DNA from 2 places in the Mammaliicoccus fleurettii genome. Region 1 is predicted to be linked to the other one. Evidence: riboswitches for the same ligand, from Rfam matches in the RefSeq annotation. Region 1 holds a riboswitch; the other holds the start of a gene.
The links. Region 1 has a riboswitch for S-adenosylmethionine ahead of metX (homoserine O-acetyltransferase MetX). Riboswitches for the same ligand answer to the same signal wherever they lie in the genome.

Region 2: another riboswitch for S-adenosylmethionine. It lies ahead of metK (methionine adenosyltransferase); the one in region 1 lies ahead of metX (homoserine O-acetyltransferase MetX).

Annotation. Positions count from the first base shown of each region.
Region 1 is NZ_MWJM01000005.1:112,695-121,020, forward strand. It holds gene serS (serine--tRNA ligase) at 1-987, shown strand, start outside; gene B2G86_RS05860 (YceI family protein) at 1,112-1,627, shown strand; gene B2G86_RS05865 (AzlC family ABC transporter permease) at 2,275-2,970, shown strand; gene B2G86_RS05870 (AzlD domain-containing protein) at 2,967-3,293, shown strand; SAM riboswitch class I at 3,360-3,461, shown strand; gene metX (homoserine O-acetyltransferase MetX) at 3,529-4,500, shown strand; gene B2G86_RS05880 (DUF2232 domain-containing protein) at 4,582-5,499, shown strand; partial or broken gene B2G86_RS05885 (DHH family phosphoesterase) at 5,514-7,477, shown strand; gene rplI (50S ribosomal protein L9) at 7,477-7,923, shown strand; gene dnaB (replicative DNA helicase) at 8,023-8,326, shown strand, end outside.
Region 2 is NZ_MWJM01000008.1:78,586-86,911, reverse strand. It holds gene menE (o-succinylbenzoate--CoA ligase) at 1-1,305, shown strand, start outside; gene menC (o-succinylbenzoate synthase) at 1,298-2,296, shown strand; gene yidD (membrane protein insertion efficiency factor YidD) at 2,366-2,596, opposite strand; gene B2G86_RS08015 (hypothetical protein) at 2,607-3,392, opposite strand; gene ytkD (RNA deprotection pyrophosphohydrolase) at 3,459-3,923, shown strand; gene B2G86_RS08005 (alpha/beta hydrolase family protein) at 3,907-4,680, shown strand; gene pckA (phosphoenolpyruvate carboxykinase (ATP)) at 4,730-6,328, opposite strand; SAM riboswitch class I at 6,510-6,622, shown strand; gene metK (methionine adenosyltransferase) at 6,724-7,917, shown strand; gene B2G86_RS07990 (nuclease-related domain-containing protein) at 8,194-8,326, shown strand, end outside.

The DNA of each region.
Region 1 (8,326 bases):
ACTTATAAATTAGTTAGAATCCCTAATTTAATTAGTGACGAAACACCAGTTGGTAAAGATGAAAATGACAATGTAGAAGTTCGTAAATGGGGTACACCTAGAACATTTGATTTCGAATCTAAAGCACATTGGGATTTAGTTGAAAGCTTGAAAATGGCAGATTTCGAAAGAGCTGCTAAAGTCTCTGGTGCACGTTTCGTATTTTTAACTGGTAAAGGTGCACAACTTGAAAGAGCACTTATGAATTTCATGGTAACGATGCATACAACACAACATGGTTATACTGAAATGATGGTGCCACAACTTGTAAATGCTGATTCTATGTTTGGAACTGGTCAACTACCTAAATTTGAAGAAGATTTATTCAAAGTTGAAAAAGAAGGATTATATACAATTCCTACAGCAGAAGTACCGTTAACGAATTTCTATCGTAATGAAGTACTACAAAATGAACAATTCCCTATTAAATTTACAGGGCAGTCAGCATGTTTCAGAAGTGAAGCAGGTTCAGCTGGTAGAGATACAAGAGGCTTAATTAGATTACATCAGTTTAATAAGGTAGAGATGGTAAGATATGAAAGACCTGAAGATTCATTTAAAGCATTAGAAGAGCTTACAGAGCATGCTGAGAATATCCTTAAAACGTTAGAATTACCATATAGAACAGTTAATCTATGTACAGGTGATATAGGCTTTGGAAGTACTAAAACATACGATATAGAAGTATGGTTACCAAGCTACAATGATTACAAAGAAATTAGCTCATGTTCAAATATGACTGATTTCCAAGCAAGAAGATCAAATATTAGATTTAAACGTGATAAAGATGCGAAACCTGAATATGTACACACATTAAATGGTAGTGGTTTAGCAGTTGGTCGTACATTTGCAGCAATCGTTGAAAATTATCAAAATGAAGATGGATCAATCACTGTCCCTGAAGCATTAGTACCATTTATGGGCGGACAAAAAATAATTGAATTATAATTGAATTAAAACTTTGAAAAAGGGTAATCATATATTGGTTACCTTTTTTTAGATTTAATGCTTGAATATACTTTTTATACCTGATATACTAAGTATACAATATAAATAAAGGGAGTTTTGACACATGACTAATTTCAATTTTGACAAAGCACACAGTAGTTTAGAATTTACAGTAAAACATTTAATGGTATCTCGCGTAAAAGGTACTTTTGAAGATTATGATGTAGCAGTATCAGGAGATATAAATGATCTTTCATCATTAAAAGCAACAGTAACAATTAAATCAAACTCAATTAACACTAAAAATCCTGACCGTGACGCACACTTAAAATCAGCAGATTTCTTCAGTGCAGATGATAATCCAAACATTACGTTTGAAACAAAATCTATTAGTGAAGATTCAATCACTGGTGATTTAACAATGGCTGGTACAACTCATGAAGAAACATTCGATGTTGACTTCAATGGCGTTAGTAAAAACCCATTAAACGGTGAAACAGTTACAGGTTTCGTAGTTAACGGTAAAATTGATCGTGAAAAATATGGCGTATCATTTAACCAAGCACTAGAAACTGGTGGCGTAATGATCGGTAGAGAAGTTAAATTCGAAGCAAGTGCAGAATTCGGTTTAAGCGAATAATTTAAAATAGATTATTTAATGATTAGAGAGTTTAGGACATGAATCCTAACTCAAAATAAATAAGCATATCACGTAACTGATTTTATATAGGTTACAGTGATATGCTTATTTTTTATACAAACTTACGATTTTGTAAAGTGCATGCTTGCCTAGGGTATGGCTCGAGCCTGTAGTCTCTCACACATACTATTCCCTCAGGCGTCCGCACTATACAAAATCGTTACTAATAATCTGTTTTTATAAAATCTTACGATTTTGTATGTGCATGCTTGCCTAGGGGTATGGCTCGAGCCTGTAGTCTCTCACACATACTATTCCCTCAGGCGTCCGCACTATACAAAATCATTAATAATATCTATTTTTATAAAATCTTACGATTTTGTACGTGCATGCTTGCCTAGGGTAGGGTACGGTTCTGTAGTTTCTCACTCATATTTTTTCCTCAGGTGCCTTTTTTTAGGCAAGAAAGGTTATGAAAATTGATTTAATATACAATCAGGTCTTATTGCTAAAGTGTGGTATGTATGATAAAAATAAGACATATTTAAAAATAAAAAAAGAGATAAGTCAGACTGAGGTTAGACAAACGTTAGACTAACCTGATTGGCGTTATGTAGTTTGGAGGTAGGCAATTGACCAGTTCTAGTATGACGAATAAAACTTTATTTCTTCAAGGTGTTAAAGATTGTATACCTACGATGCTTGGATATTTTAGTGTTGCATTAGCATTTGGAATTGTAGGTGTTTCATCAGGCTTATCTATTTTAGAAATTGCTTTGTTATCTATCTTTGTATATGCAGGTGCGGCTCAATTTATTATTTGTGCGTTAGTTGCAATTCAATCTCCTATATCAGCTATTTTATTAACTGTATTCTTTGTTAATTCTAGAATGTTTCTTCAAAGTTTAGCGTTAGTCCCAGCGTTTAAAGGTAATGGATTTTGGTCTAATATCGGTATAGGAACACTCGTGACCGACGAATCATTTGGTGTTGCAATAACAAAATATGCTAAAGAAAAAGCTTTAAATGCTACGTGGATGCACGGTTTAAATATTTCTGCTTATTTATTGTGGATATTGACTTCAATAATAGGTGGTTTAGTAGGAAACTTGATTCCGAAGCCTGAAGCTTTTGGTTTAGATTACGCTTTAACAGCGATGTTTATATTTTTACTCGTCGCACAGTTTGAAACAATACATAAAACCAAAGTTTTCTTTTATATATTTTTAATTGTCTTAACAACCATTTGTATGATAATTCTTACATGTTTTATGCCGACTTATTTATCTATTATTTTAGCGACGATCATTGCTTCAGTCGCAGGGGTGGTGTTTGATAAATGAGTATTTCAATGTATTTAATGCTTATTATTTTGGGTTGTTTTATTTTAACGTGGGTTATAAGGGTATCGCCCTTTGCATTTTTATCAAAGGTTGAATTTCCTAAAAGTGTGATTAAATGGCTGCAATATGTGCCTGTATGTTTATTTACAGCATTGATTGTTGAAGGTATGTTAAATCAAGAAGGTCATTCTGGGTTCACATTCAACTACGAAAGTATTTTCGTTGCCATTCCAACATTGATGATAGCTTTAATTTCTAGAAGTTTAACGATATCAGTTATAGCAGGAATGTTCATCATGGCGATTGTTCGATTAGTCTTTTAATTTCATTCGTTAACTTATTGAAAGAAATGCACTTTTCTAGTATTCTTAATATAAATTATATAGCAAAGCTTATTCAGAGAAGTTAAGGGATTTGGCCCGATGACACTTCAGCAACCGGTCGTTTAAGATACGGTGCTACTACCAACGAGTTTACTCGCATAATAAGGATGATGAGGACTTCTTACTTCTTTAACGAGTAAGAAGTCTTTCTATTTAATAACAAGGAGGTTCTAATATGCTTATTTCTCGAGACACAGGTTTAGTTGAACTAGGACATTTCGAAACAGAATCTGGTGAAGTGATAGATAATTTAAAGCTTCAATATGAATATGTAGGTCACAAAGGACAGCCTTTAGTTGTTGTTTGTCATGCTTTAACAGGGAATCATCTTACTTATGGAGATGATGAAAATCCAGGTTGGTGGAGAGAAATTATTGATGGTGGTTATCTTTCAATCAATGATTATCAGTTTATAACATTCAATGTGATTGGTAGCCCTTATGGTTCAAGCTCTAAATTGAATACGCCCGACTTTCCTGAGAGATTGTCTATGAGAGATATTTCTAAAGCAAATATTTTAGCGTTAAAACATTTTGGCTACGAAAAAATAGATGTATTAATTGGTGGTTCTCTAGGTGGAATGCAAACTTTAGAAATGCTTTATGACGGATCTATTGAAGTTAAAAAAGCAGTTATATTAGCAGCTACAGAGAAGACTTCATCATATAGTAGAGCGTTTAATGAGATTGCTAGACAAGTTATAAATATGAATGGACAAGATGGCTTAAGTATCGCAAGACAGATAGGCTTCTTAACTTACCGTTCAAGTAAAGATTATGAATCGAGATTTTCAGCGGATGATGTAGTGAGTTACCAAAAATATCAAGGTAATAAATTTAAAGATGTCTTCAATAAAGATTGTTATTTAACATTGTTAGATGTATTAGATAGTCATGACATATTTAAAGGTCGTGATGATGTCGAAGAAAGGTTACAACAACTCGAAACGAAAGTATTAACTTTAGGGTTCGCTGATGATTTATTGTATCCAGATGATCAAGTTAGAGCTTTAGGTAGATTCTTTAAATATCATAGACATTTCTTCGTACCAGACAATGTTGGCCATGATGGATTTCTATTAAACTTTGGAGATTGGGCACCTTACGTATATCACTTCTTAAAATTACATAAATTTAAAGCGCGTTAATATCATCTGAAAAGTCACGTACGTTGTTTTAAGCGTTAAAAATCTGTAAAATAGAGAAAGATGTTTAAATTAGATTGGGAAGTGAAAAATTTGTCTTTTAAAGTCGATATAAAAGCGACAATTATTGCAACATTAGTACTTGTGCTTAGTGTGATTGTCATGAGTCTTGTACCATATTTAGCGATTATTATATTACCGTTCATTACGATACCCGGAACAATACTCTGGTATCGATCTAAACCGTCATTTTTTGTGACAGTCGTCGTGACCTTATGTGCGACCGTATTATTTAATAATGTATTTTTATTAACAGTCATGACGCTTATGATATTTATGAGTGTTTTCATAGGTCAATTGCTCGTTGAACGTACATCAAAAGAACGTATTCTATACTTAGTGACAACGTTTATGAGTATTTTAACAATAGGTAGTGTATTAATTTTACAAATTACGGGAAACCTACCTTTAACAAGCAAGTTTTTCAGTCAGTATCATGATGTTTTAATTTCTTACTTTGAAATGGGTGGAAATTTAACGACTGAAATTGAAGAAACATTACAAACTTCATTAGAAATATTACAAGCAAGTATTCCTGGGTATATAGTATTATGGGTATTTTTATTAGTATTTGTTAATTTACTTGTGACATTCCCTATACTAAGAAAATTCAAAGTAGCGACACCAGTATTTAGACCATTATTTATGTGGCAAATTAATAGAAGTGTAGCTTTTGTATTTGTGATAACCGTGCTGATAAGTTTGTTTGTAACGAAAGAAAATGTTGTGATGTATGGCATAGTCACTAACTTACAATTTGTGTTAGAATGGGTTATATTTATTCAAGCATTATCGTTGTTCCATTTATTTGTAAAAGTGAAAAAACTACCTGTTGTTGTGGGAGTTTTGATATTTGTATTGGCATTTGTGTTTAAACCATTTGCGTACTTATTTGGATTGATGGATATTTGGTTTAATTTAAAACAACGCATAAAAAAGTAAATTGAGGTGAGTTTATGAACCGTCAATCAGTTAAGAAAGCCCTAATATTTCCGTACATAATTATGATGATATTAGCTTTAGTGATACTTGTATTCAGTTTTTTTAATTCTATATATTGGGCGATTATTTCGACGGTTGTTACAGTAATTCTAATTGCAGTGAGCATATTTTTTATTAGAAAGAGCTTCTTAAAATTAGATTTATATATTGGGAGTTTAGCCGGAAGAATTACTAAAAGTAAAACGAGTGCTGTCAGTGACTTACCAATAGGTGTAATACTATTAGATAAAAAAGATCATATCGAATGGATTAATAATTTTATAAATAAACGTATAGAACGAGATGTTTTAGACGAACCAATTAATGAAGTTTTTCCAAATATTTTAAAAAGATTAGAAAACACACATGAAGTAGAGATTGAAGAAGGTTCTTATAAATATAAAGTTACATATACTGAAGATGAAAAAGCTATTTATCTGTTTGATATAACAGAGTCTTCACATGTATATGAATTATATGAAAATGAAAAACCGATCATAGCGACAATTTTCTTAGATAATTATGACGAAATTACTCAGAACATGAATGATTCTCAACGTTCTGAAGTCAATAGTATCATTACACGTGTTATAGACGATTGGTCATCACGTTATCAACTATTTATTAAACGATATAGTTCTGATCAATTTATAGCATTATTAAATAACAGCATTCTAGAAGATATTGAAACATTGAAGTTCAATTTATTAGATGACTTAAGAGATAGAACAAGAGAAATTGGACACCAGTTAACATTGAGTATCGGTATTGGTGAAGGTAGTGAGAACTTAATTGAATTAGGTGAGCTATCACAATCAAGTTTAGACTTAGCGCTCGGACGTGGTGGAGACCAAGTTGCAATTAAGAATAGTAATGGTAATGTGAGATTTTATGGTGGTAAAACAGACCCAATGGAAAAAAGAACAAGAGTCCGTGCCCGTGTTATTTCACATGCATTAAGAGATATCTTAATTGAAGGTGACAAGGTTATTATTATGGGTCATAAATCACCTGATATGGATGCAATCGGTGCAGCAATCGGTGTTTCTCGTATAGCCAAAATGAATAATTTAGAGTCTTATATTGTGTTGAATGACTCTGATATTGATAGTACATTAGAACGTGTTATGACTGAAATAGACGAGAAGCCTGACCTTAAGGAAAGATTTATTACTTCAGAAGAAGCATGGCATGAAATGACACCACGTACAACGCTAGTAGTTGTAGACACGCATAAACCTGAACTAGTAATAGATGAGAACTTGTTGAATAAAGCAAATAGAAAAGTAGTGATCGACCATCATCGTCGAGGAGAAAGCATTATATCTAGTCCGCTACTTGTTTATATGGAGCCTTACGCAAGTTCAACTGCTGAACTTGTAACAGAATTGCTAGAATATCAACCAACAGAACATCGTTTAACGAGAATAGAATCAACCATCATGTTAGCAGGTATTATTGTCGATACACGTAACTTTACGTTAAGAACAGGATCACGAACATTTGATGCAGCGAGCTTTTTAAGAAGTCATGGCGCAGATACAATTCTTTGTCAGCATTTCTTAAAGGATGATATAGATACGTACATTAAACGTTCGGATTTAATTAAGACAGTTAAACTGTTACGCAATGGTGTCGCAATTGCTCATGGAGAAGATCATCAAACTTATCACCCTGTTACAGTTGCACAGGCTGCAGATGAGTTGCTAGGCTTAGAAGGTGTGGAAGCATCTTATGTAGTAGCAAGACGATCTGAAGATACAATTGGTATTTCCGCACGCTCGTTAGGTGAAGTGAATGTACAATTAACAATGGAAGCATTAGGTGGAGGCGGTCATTTATCAAATGCGCAACACAAATTAAAAATACATCAGTAGAGAAAGCAATCGAAGAATTAATTAAGGTTGTTGAATCAGACGAAAAAGGAGTGGAAGAATAATGAAAGTTATTTTCACACAAGACGTTAAAGGTAAAGGTAAAAAAGGCGAAGTAAAAGACGTACCAGTAGGTTATGGTCAAAATTACTTAATAAAAAATAATTTTGCTGTTGAAGCAACTCCAGGTAATATGAAACAATTAGAACAACAAAATAAACGCCAAGAAGAGTTGAAACAACAAGAAATAGATGATGCAAAAGCACTTGCAGAAAAATTAAAAGAATTAGAAGTTGAAATTTCTGCTAAAACAGGTGAAGGTGGTAAATTGTTTGGTTCAGTAAGTACTAAACAAATTACACAAGCATTAGAAAAACAACACCAAATTAAAGTAGATAAACGCAAAATGGACTTACCTAATGGCATTCATAGTTTAGGTTATACAAATGTTCCTATTAAACTTCATAATAAAGTTTCTGGAACTTTAAAAGTACACGTTGTTGAAGCTTAAGTAATCCATTAAAATGGTCGGTATTTGATTTACCGACCTATTTTAATGCGTTATAATAAAAAATATTAAAAACGGAAAGGAGTAATCAGTATGGATGGTATGGATAATATGATGAATGCGAAACAAATGCCCCATAGTATAGAGGCTGAACAATCTGTTATCGGTGCAATCTTGATTGATCCTGAACTGATTAACTCAACAGGTGAAACATTAATACCTGAAGCTTTCTATCGTGCAAATCACCAACATATTTTTAGAGCAATGTTGATGTTAAGTGAGCAGAATAAAGAAATTGATTCGGTAACACTGATGGATGAGTTAGCAGCTGAATCTTTGTTAGAAGAAGCGGGTGGCCCAGCATACTTAGCTGAATTAGCAAACAATGTCCCAACAACTAGAAATA
Region 2 (8,326 bases), on a different contig from region 1:
AAAGAGTCAAAAGTATATGCGTCGTATTTAAAACAACTTAATTTAAATAGGGTGGCATTTTATATAAAGAATGATATCCATCATGTATCTTTGATTATTGGAGCTTGGCTAGCGAATGTTGAGATTGTGATGATTAACACTAAATTGACATCAAGAGAAATAGAACAACAATTAGATAGTGTTAATGTACAAACAGTATTGACTTATAATTCACTTGATATTAAACAAAAGAATATAAATATAAGTGACATAAATCATATAAATAAACATAATTTAGAATCTCAATTTAAAATGGATAATATTGCTACGATAATGTTTACGTCAGGGACAACTGGACCTGCTAAAGCTGTACCTCAAACTTTTTCGAATCATTATTATAGTGCTATTGGCTGTAAAGAAAGCCTTGGTTATGATTCATTAACGAAATGGCTATCAGTGCTACCTATTTATCATATATCTGGTTTAAGTGTGCTTATACGTAGTTTAATTGAAGGTTTCACAGTAGTATTAGAAGCTAAGTTTAATATTGACCGTGTTATGCATTTGATTAAGCATGAAGGTATTACACATATTTCACTCGTTCCTCAGACATTGCAATGGTTGATTAAAGAGGAATTAAAAGAACCCTATAATTTGGAGAAAATACTGTTAGGTGGAGCAAAATTATCAGAATCTATGATCAATAAATCACTTGAATACAATTTACCAATTTATAATTCATTTGGTATGACAGAAACATGTTCGCAGTTTGTAACTGCAAGTCCAGAAATGTTACGTGATGAACCAAGTACGGTTGGTAAAATACCTTCAAATGTAAAACTTAAAATTTTAAATAAGAATGCTGATGGGCACGGTGAGATAGCTGTTTCAGGTGGTAATGTTATGAATGGTTATTTAACAACTAATAGTAATACTACGACATTTATAGATGGATACTTCAAGACTGGTGATATTGGATCTATAGATGAAAATGGATACGTATATATTTATGATAGAAGAAAAGACTTAATTATTAGTGGAGGAGAAAATATATATCCTTTTGAAATAGAACATATCATGTTAAATCATCCGCAGATTAATACATGTGTTGCGGTTCCTGTTGAAGATGAAAAGTGGGGACAAGTACCTGCTTTAGTATATGAAGGTGAAAGTAAAATAGAAATTAATGAATTTAAGATTTTGTTGAATGAATATTTAGCCAAATATAAACACCCAAAATATTTTTATAAAATGGATGAAATACCAAGAACTTCAACCGGTAAACTTTCAAGGCATAAAGTGAAAGAGTGGATAACCCATGAGTAAAAATACGATGAATTTTTATTTATTTAAAGCTCCGTTCAGAGTATCTATCAAAACACCTTTAATTGAAATGGAAGAACGTGAAGTATTGATTGTTGAATGGGTTGATAGTAATGGACAGAAATACTATGGAGAGTGTAATGCCTTTAGCACGGATTGGTATCATTTTGAAACGATAGATTCTGTAAAAAAAGAATTAACTAATTGGTTTGAAAGACATGTTTATGATCAAATAAATAGTTATAAACTAAGTTGTCAATTAATAGATGAACTAAATGACTTTCCGAACGCTCGAAGTGTAATGTCTATGATTTTTTATCAGAAGTTCCATGATTTATATGAATTTGATATAGCATATGGTGCTACTGTAAATCATGATATTGAAAAATACTTTAATCAATATCATGGTGAATTACCTTCAAGAATTAAAATAAAATGGCACAATGGAATTCGAAAAGATATTGCATTTTTAGAACAATATTATCCTCAAATTAAAAGAGCTATTGATGCAAACGGAGTATTAGAAGAAAGTAATATTTCTTTATTAAACACATTTAAAGATCAAGACTTTATTTATATAGAGCAGCCATTTAGTCATTTTGATTTATATAAGGAATATCGTAAATCATTAACGTTACCTATATTTATTGATGAGTCAGCTTTGAATTTAGAACAAATTAATAAATTTAATAAATCTGAACTTATAGATGGGGTTGTTATTAAACCTTCCCGAATAGGAGGGATAGATAAATCTCTAGAAATAATCGATTATTGTAAAAAGAATAAATTGAAATTTGTAATAGGTGGTATGTATGAATTTGGTTTAAGTAGTTATTTCACCGCATATTTAGCTCAGCATAGTGATTATCCAAGTGATGTGACACCAAGTGATTATTATTTCATGGATGATATCGTTAAGGATAGTGCTGAAATAAAGAACAATAAAATTAAATATTTACCACCAAAAGTAGATACAGTTAAACTTATAAAATAAAGAAGTGGGATCGTAATCTAATTTTAAAAAAGATTACGATCCCACTATGGTTGACTAAGGTTGAGACAATTAATGTGTATGGTCTTTTTTTGGTGGAACTGGATCATATCCTCCTGCATGGAATGGATGACATTTTAATATTCTTTTCGTACCTAACCATGTTCCTTTTAATGCACCATATTCAGAAATTGCTTCTACAGCATAATTAGAGCATGTTGGTTCAAATCTGCATGTAGGTGGAGTTAATGGTGATATATAGTTTTGGTATAGACGGATTAATTTAATGAATAATTTTTTCATATCAATTCTCCTATTTATAATTATTTTCTGTTAAATTTTTGTATGGTTTAACTTTAGTATTATTAAACTTATAAAATTGTGTTGTTTGTTTCATATGAATATTTATTGTTTCGTTCTTTATTTTTCCTGTAGCGACAATATTAAAAGTTAATTTTTTAGGTAATGTTTTGTCTTCTTGGAAAGTTAAATTGAATTTACCTTTTTTAATTTTTAAATCATTAATATTACTTAATGATTCTTGATCGATTAAAGGAGATTGGCTATATCCTAATTGATATAAATATTTCATTACGCTGTCAGTACCTTCATATGAAAGGGTATTGTCTTTAATCGTCACATCATCTTCAATCGGTTTTAATAAACTTTGGTTAAATGTAGTTAAATCAAACCAGTCTTGACCAATTTTTTGATAATAATCAATTTCAGCATTTTGTGCATGATAATTTAAGTATTTAGTCTTTGGTGAAGATTTGATTTCATTTGAATCTATAAAGATACTTTTGTCACGTGTTTTGAATTCCTTAGTATTACTAGATTGTTCTACATTAAATGAAAGTTTATCGTGATGATTTGTACGGCCATATGAATTTTGTTTTAACTTTGTCTTTCTATCTTGAAAATCTACAGTTGTTTCATTTTTAGATTTTATAGAATGGGTATCGACATCTTTAATGTTTTTTTGAAATGCTTCAATAGCTTCACTGCTATTTTTAAAATTATTTTGACCTTGTTGACTACAACTTGCTAGAATAAGAGTAATTGTTAATATCAAGGACGTTAAGGTTAATTTTTTCAATATTTTCTACCTTCCTAATAAAATATATATACAGTTTATCACAATCGAAGAAAGAGGTCGTGTTTCATGCGCTATAAAGATCCATATGGACTAAACGTAGATTTAGAATATAAAGAAGCGAACGATATACAAAAAGCTAAACATGTACTTGGAATTCCTATATACAAGAATAATTATATTATGACTCATCATAAAATCAGAGGAATAGAATTTCCTGGTGGAAAAGTGGAGCAAAATGAAACAAATAAAGAAGCAATAGTAAGAGAATTATATGAAGAAACAGGTGCAATCCCTAAAGAAGTAACGTTTATTGCTTCATATACAGTGCATGATGAGAAACCATTCGATAAAGACGTATATTTTATTAAAGTTGATTCGATGGAGGTAAAAAGTGAGTATTTTGAAACATATGGCCCGATTATTGTTCAAAATATAGATGATGTACCTGAACAAAAAAAGAGTTTTTTATTAAAAGATAAAGCGATATTAAAGTGTGTTGAAAGGGTGTATAAACTTGGATTTCTTCAGTAGAAAAAGAATGCCTGTTTTCCTTTTAGATCACGTGACAGAAGAAGTGATTTATATTGTAGATCGACTTAAAGTTAGAGGGTTGCTAATGACACCTCATAAAAACGTTGAAAGAATCGTTGTTTATTTACGAGGTGGTAAAGGACAAGTTGGTAGAGTAAGGCCAGCAAGAATGTCTCAATTTAAAAATAAAAATACATTAGTATTCGCTCCTTATTATCGAGGAAGTAACGGAAGCGAAGGAAGAGATCATTTTTGTGGAGACGATTTAAATGATGTAATTGTTGGTATCAATATATTAAAAGAAAAATACCCGCAAATACCTGTTCATATTATAGGTTTTTCTAGAGGCGGTATACAAGGCTTACTTACGTATCAAACAGTTAAAGCAACAAGTTATATAATTTGGGGCGGAGTAACTGATTTACTTATGATGTATGAAGAGAGAATTGATTTACGAGGAATGTTAAAAAGGATGGTTGGACATCCTAAAAAGCAATATGAAGAATATGAACGTAGAAATGCTTTGAAAAACATTAATCAAGATAGCCCGCCAATTTTAATTGTTCATGGTGATAAAGATAAACAAGTTAATATCAATATGGCGTACCATTTAGAAGAACATTTAAAAGAACATAATGTAGAATATAGCACGATTTATGAACAAGGAGAAGGGCATGTATTTAGACCTGAAAAAGAAAAACAGACACTCATTCAAATTCATAATTGGATGGATAAATGTGAAAACAAAAACCCTTAAAGTTGAATTTCAGTTCAACTTTAAGGTTTTTTTATACATGGGGTTAATTTTAACGATTAAAAGTAAATCCGCCTTCTGCTTGAATGTGTTCTGAAGTTTCTCCAAATTTACAGAAGTTTTCTTTGAAATCTGAAGCAAGTTGTTTAGCTTTTTCATCATATGCTTCTGCTGATACCCATGTATTACGTGGGTATAATATTTCTGATGGTACTCCTGAAACGTGTTTAGGAATATTTAGACCAAAAATATCATCTTTAACAAATTCAGAATTTTTGATTTCTCCACTTATTGCACGACGAATCATTGAGCGTGTATGTTTTAAGTCCATTCTAGAACCTACACCATACTCTCCACCAGTCCAGCCAGTGTTCACTAAGTAAACATCTACATCATGTTCGTCAATTAATTTACCTAGTAATTCTGCATATTCTGTCGCATGTAATGGTAAGAATGGAGAGCCGAAACAAGTTGAGAATACAGGTTGTGGACTCGTTACGCCTCTTTCTGTTCCTGCTAATTTAGATGTAAATCCACTTAAGAAGTGATACATCGCTTGTGATTTATCTAATTTTGAAATTGGAGGTAATACACCAAATGCATCTGCTGTTAAGAAGATGATTGTATTTGGATGAGCTGCAATTGATGGTGTTACAATATTATCTATAAAATCGATAGGGTATGCTGCTCTAGTATTTTCAGTTAATGAAGTGTCGTTGTAATCAACTGATCCACAAGATTTAACACCTACATTTTCTAATACTGTACCATATCGAATTGCATCATAAATTTGTGGTTCTTTTTCTCGACTAAGGCTTACTGTTTTAGCGTAACAGCCTCCTTCGATATTGAAGACTCCATTCTCATTCCAACCGTGTTCGTCGTCTCCGATAAGTTTTCTATTTGGATCAGCAGATAAAGTTGTTTTACCTGTTCCAGATAGACCGAAGAATAAAGCGACATCTTTGTTATAACCAACATTAGCTGAGCAATGCATGCTCATAATGCCTTTTTTAGGTAACAAGTAGTTCATAACTGAGAATATACCTTTTTTCATTTCACCAGCATATTCAGTACCACCAATTAATATAACGCGATGTTTGAATGAAGTGATAATAAATGTTTCAGAGTTTGTGCCGTCCTTTTCTGGATTTGCTTTAAATCCAGGTGCACTGATAACAGTAAAGTTAGGATTAATATTAAGTGCATCTTCTTTAGTTTCAGGACGTATAAACATATTTTGAGCAAATAGATTATGCCAAGGTAACTCATTAATCACACGTAAATCTAAGCGTGATGATTCATCTGCACCAGCATATCCATTGAAGACATAAAGTTGTGATTTTTGGTTTAAATAGTCAATAACTTGATCATATAAATTTAAGAAGCTATTTTCTGAGATAGGTTGATTGATTGTTCCCCAATCAATATCTTGTTCTGTATCTGCTTCTTTTACAATAAATTTATCTTTAGGTGAACGTCCGGTATATTTCCCTGTTTCCATTCTAATAGCACCAGATTCAGTTAATACCCCTTCACCAGATTCTAGAATATGACTATATAATTCAGTTCTAGAGAGTTGTTTGTGTGTAGTTTCCTTATTAAGAAGGTTAGAAAGTTCGATTGATTCTGTAATTGACTGTATTGCCATAAATGACGACCCCCATGTCTTATATTAGTGTTGTAAGCATTTTCATGGAATTAGTATAACACATTAAAATATATAGTCTATACTAATAGGAAAATTTATTTTAAAAATTTATGACAATTGAATTATATTTCGTTGCATTGACATAATCAGAAAACTCTAGTATTATCGTCTTTGACGGATTCTCTTATCCTGAGTGGTGGAGGGACATGGACCCAATGAAACCCAGCAACCTCTTTCTATTTGAAAGAAAGGTGCCAAACCGTTTGCAGACCAATATTGTCTGAACGATAAGAGCGAATGGACGAGTGTGCCTTCTCTCTATTTTTATTGAGAGAGGGCACTTTTTATTTGCGCAGAGAAAGAGACCGTACAACATTATTTAAAGGAGATTTTTTATGTTAAAGAATAGAAGACTCTTCACATCTGAATCAGTAACAGAAGGGCATCCAGATAAGATTGCGGATCAAATTTCTGACGCAATTTTGGACGAATTATTAAAAGGTGACCCTAAAGCTAGAGTCGCTTGCGAAACAACAGTAACAACAGGTATGGCTTTAATTGCAGGTGAAATTTCAACTTCAACATATGTTGATATACCTAAAGTAGTAAGACAAACTGTAAAAGATATAGGATATACGAGAGCAAAATATGGCTATGATTTTCAAACAATGGCAATTTTAACTGCAATTGATGAACAATCTCCAGATATAGCGCAAGGTGTAGATTGTGCGTTAGAAGATAGAGATGACTTAACAGATAGAGAAATTGAGTCTATTGGTGCAGGAGACCAAGGGCTTATGTTCGGATATGCAACAAATGAAACAGAAACTTATATGCCGTTACCAGGTTATTTAGCACATCAATTAGCTAAACGATTAACAGATGTTCGTAAAGAAGGCACTTTAGATTATTTACGTCCAGATGGTAAGACACAAGTAACAGTTGAATATGACGAGAATGATAAACCTGTAAGAGTTGATACAATTGTTATTTCTTCACAACATCATGAAAAAATTGAACTAGAAAAAATACAACAAGATATTAAAGATCATGTTATTTACCCAATCGTTCCTAAAGAATTATTAGATGATGAAACTAAATTCTTTATTAATCCAACAGGTAGATTTGTAATTGGTGGACCACAAGGTGATGCAGGATTAACTGGAAGAAAAATTATCGTAGATACATACGGTGGTTATGCTAGACATGGCGGTGGATGTTTCAGTGGGAAAGATCCAACTAAAGTGGATAGATCAGGAGCTTATGCAGCGCGTTATGTAGCTAAAAATATTGTCGCTAGTGGACTTGCAGACAAATGTGAAGTTCAGTTAGCATATGCAATAGGTGTGGCTCAGCCAGTTTCAATATCAATAGAAACATTTGGAACTGGTAAAGTTGAAGAAACAACTTTAGTAGAAAAAATTAGAGAAGTATTTGACTTAAGACCTGCAGGCATTATACAAATGCTGAATTTAAGACAACCTATTTATAAAAAAACTGCAGCATATGGACATTTTGGAAGAACAGATGTTCAATTACCTTGGGAAGAATTAGATAAAGTAGACTTATTAAAAGATTTACTTAAATAAACTAAAAAGCACTGTATAAAAAATTACCTTTTTATACAGTGCTTTTTTAATTTCTGCAAACATTGGACTTTGCTTATAGGTTTTGTACATGTTATTTAAAGTGTTTTTATTGGAAATTAAATTAATTTACTATTAAAGTGAGGAATAACTATTCAAATGTACGAAGTATTAAAAAATATAATGGGATAATTAATATATTTTATGATAAATACTGAATTAATTTGAATTTTTTACTATAATAGAAGTAATACTTATGAAAGGGAGCGATCTGCAATTATGAGTCAATTAGAACCGATTCATTATGGATTAATCGCAGCAGTTGTTATTGCGATATTATTTATTATATTATTCTTTGTTTCGTTAAAACAAAAGAAAAAATCTTTGACTAAGATTCAAGAATCTCATAAAC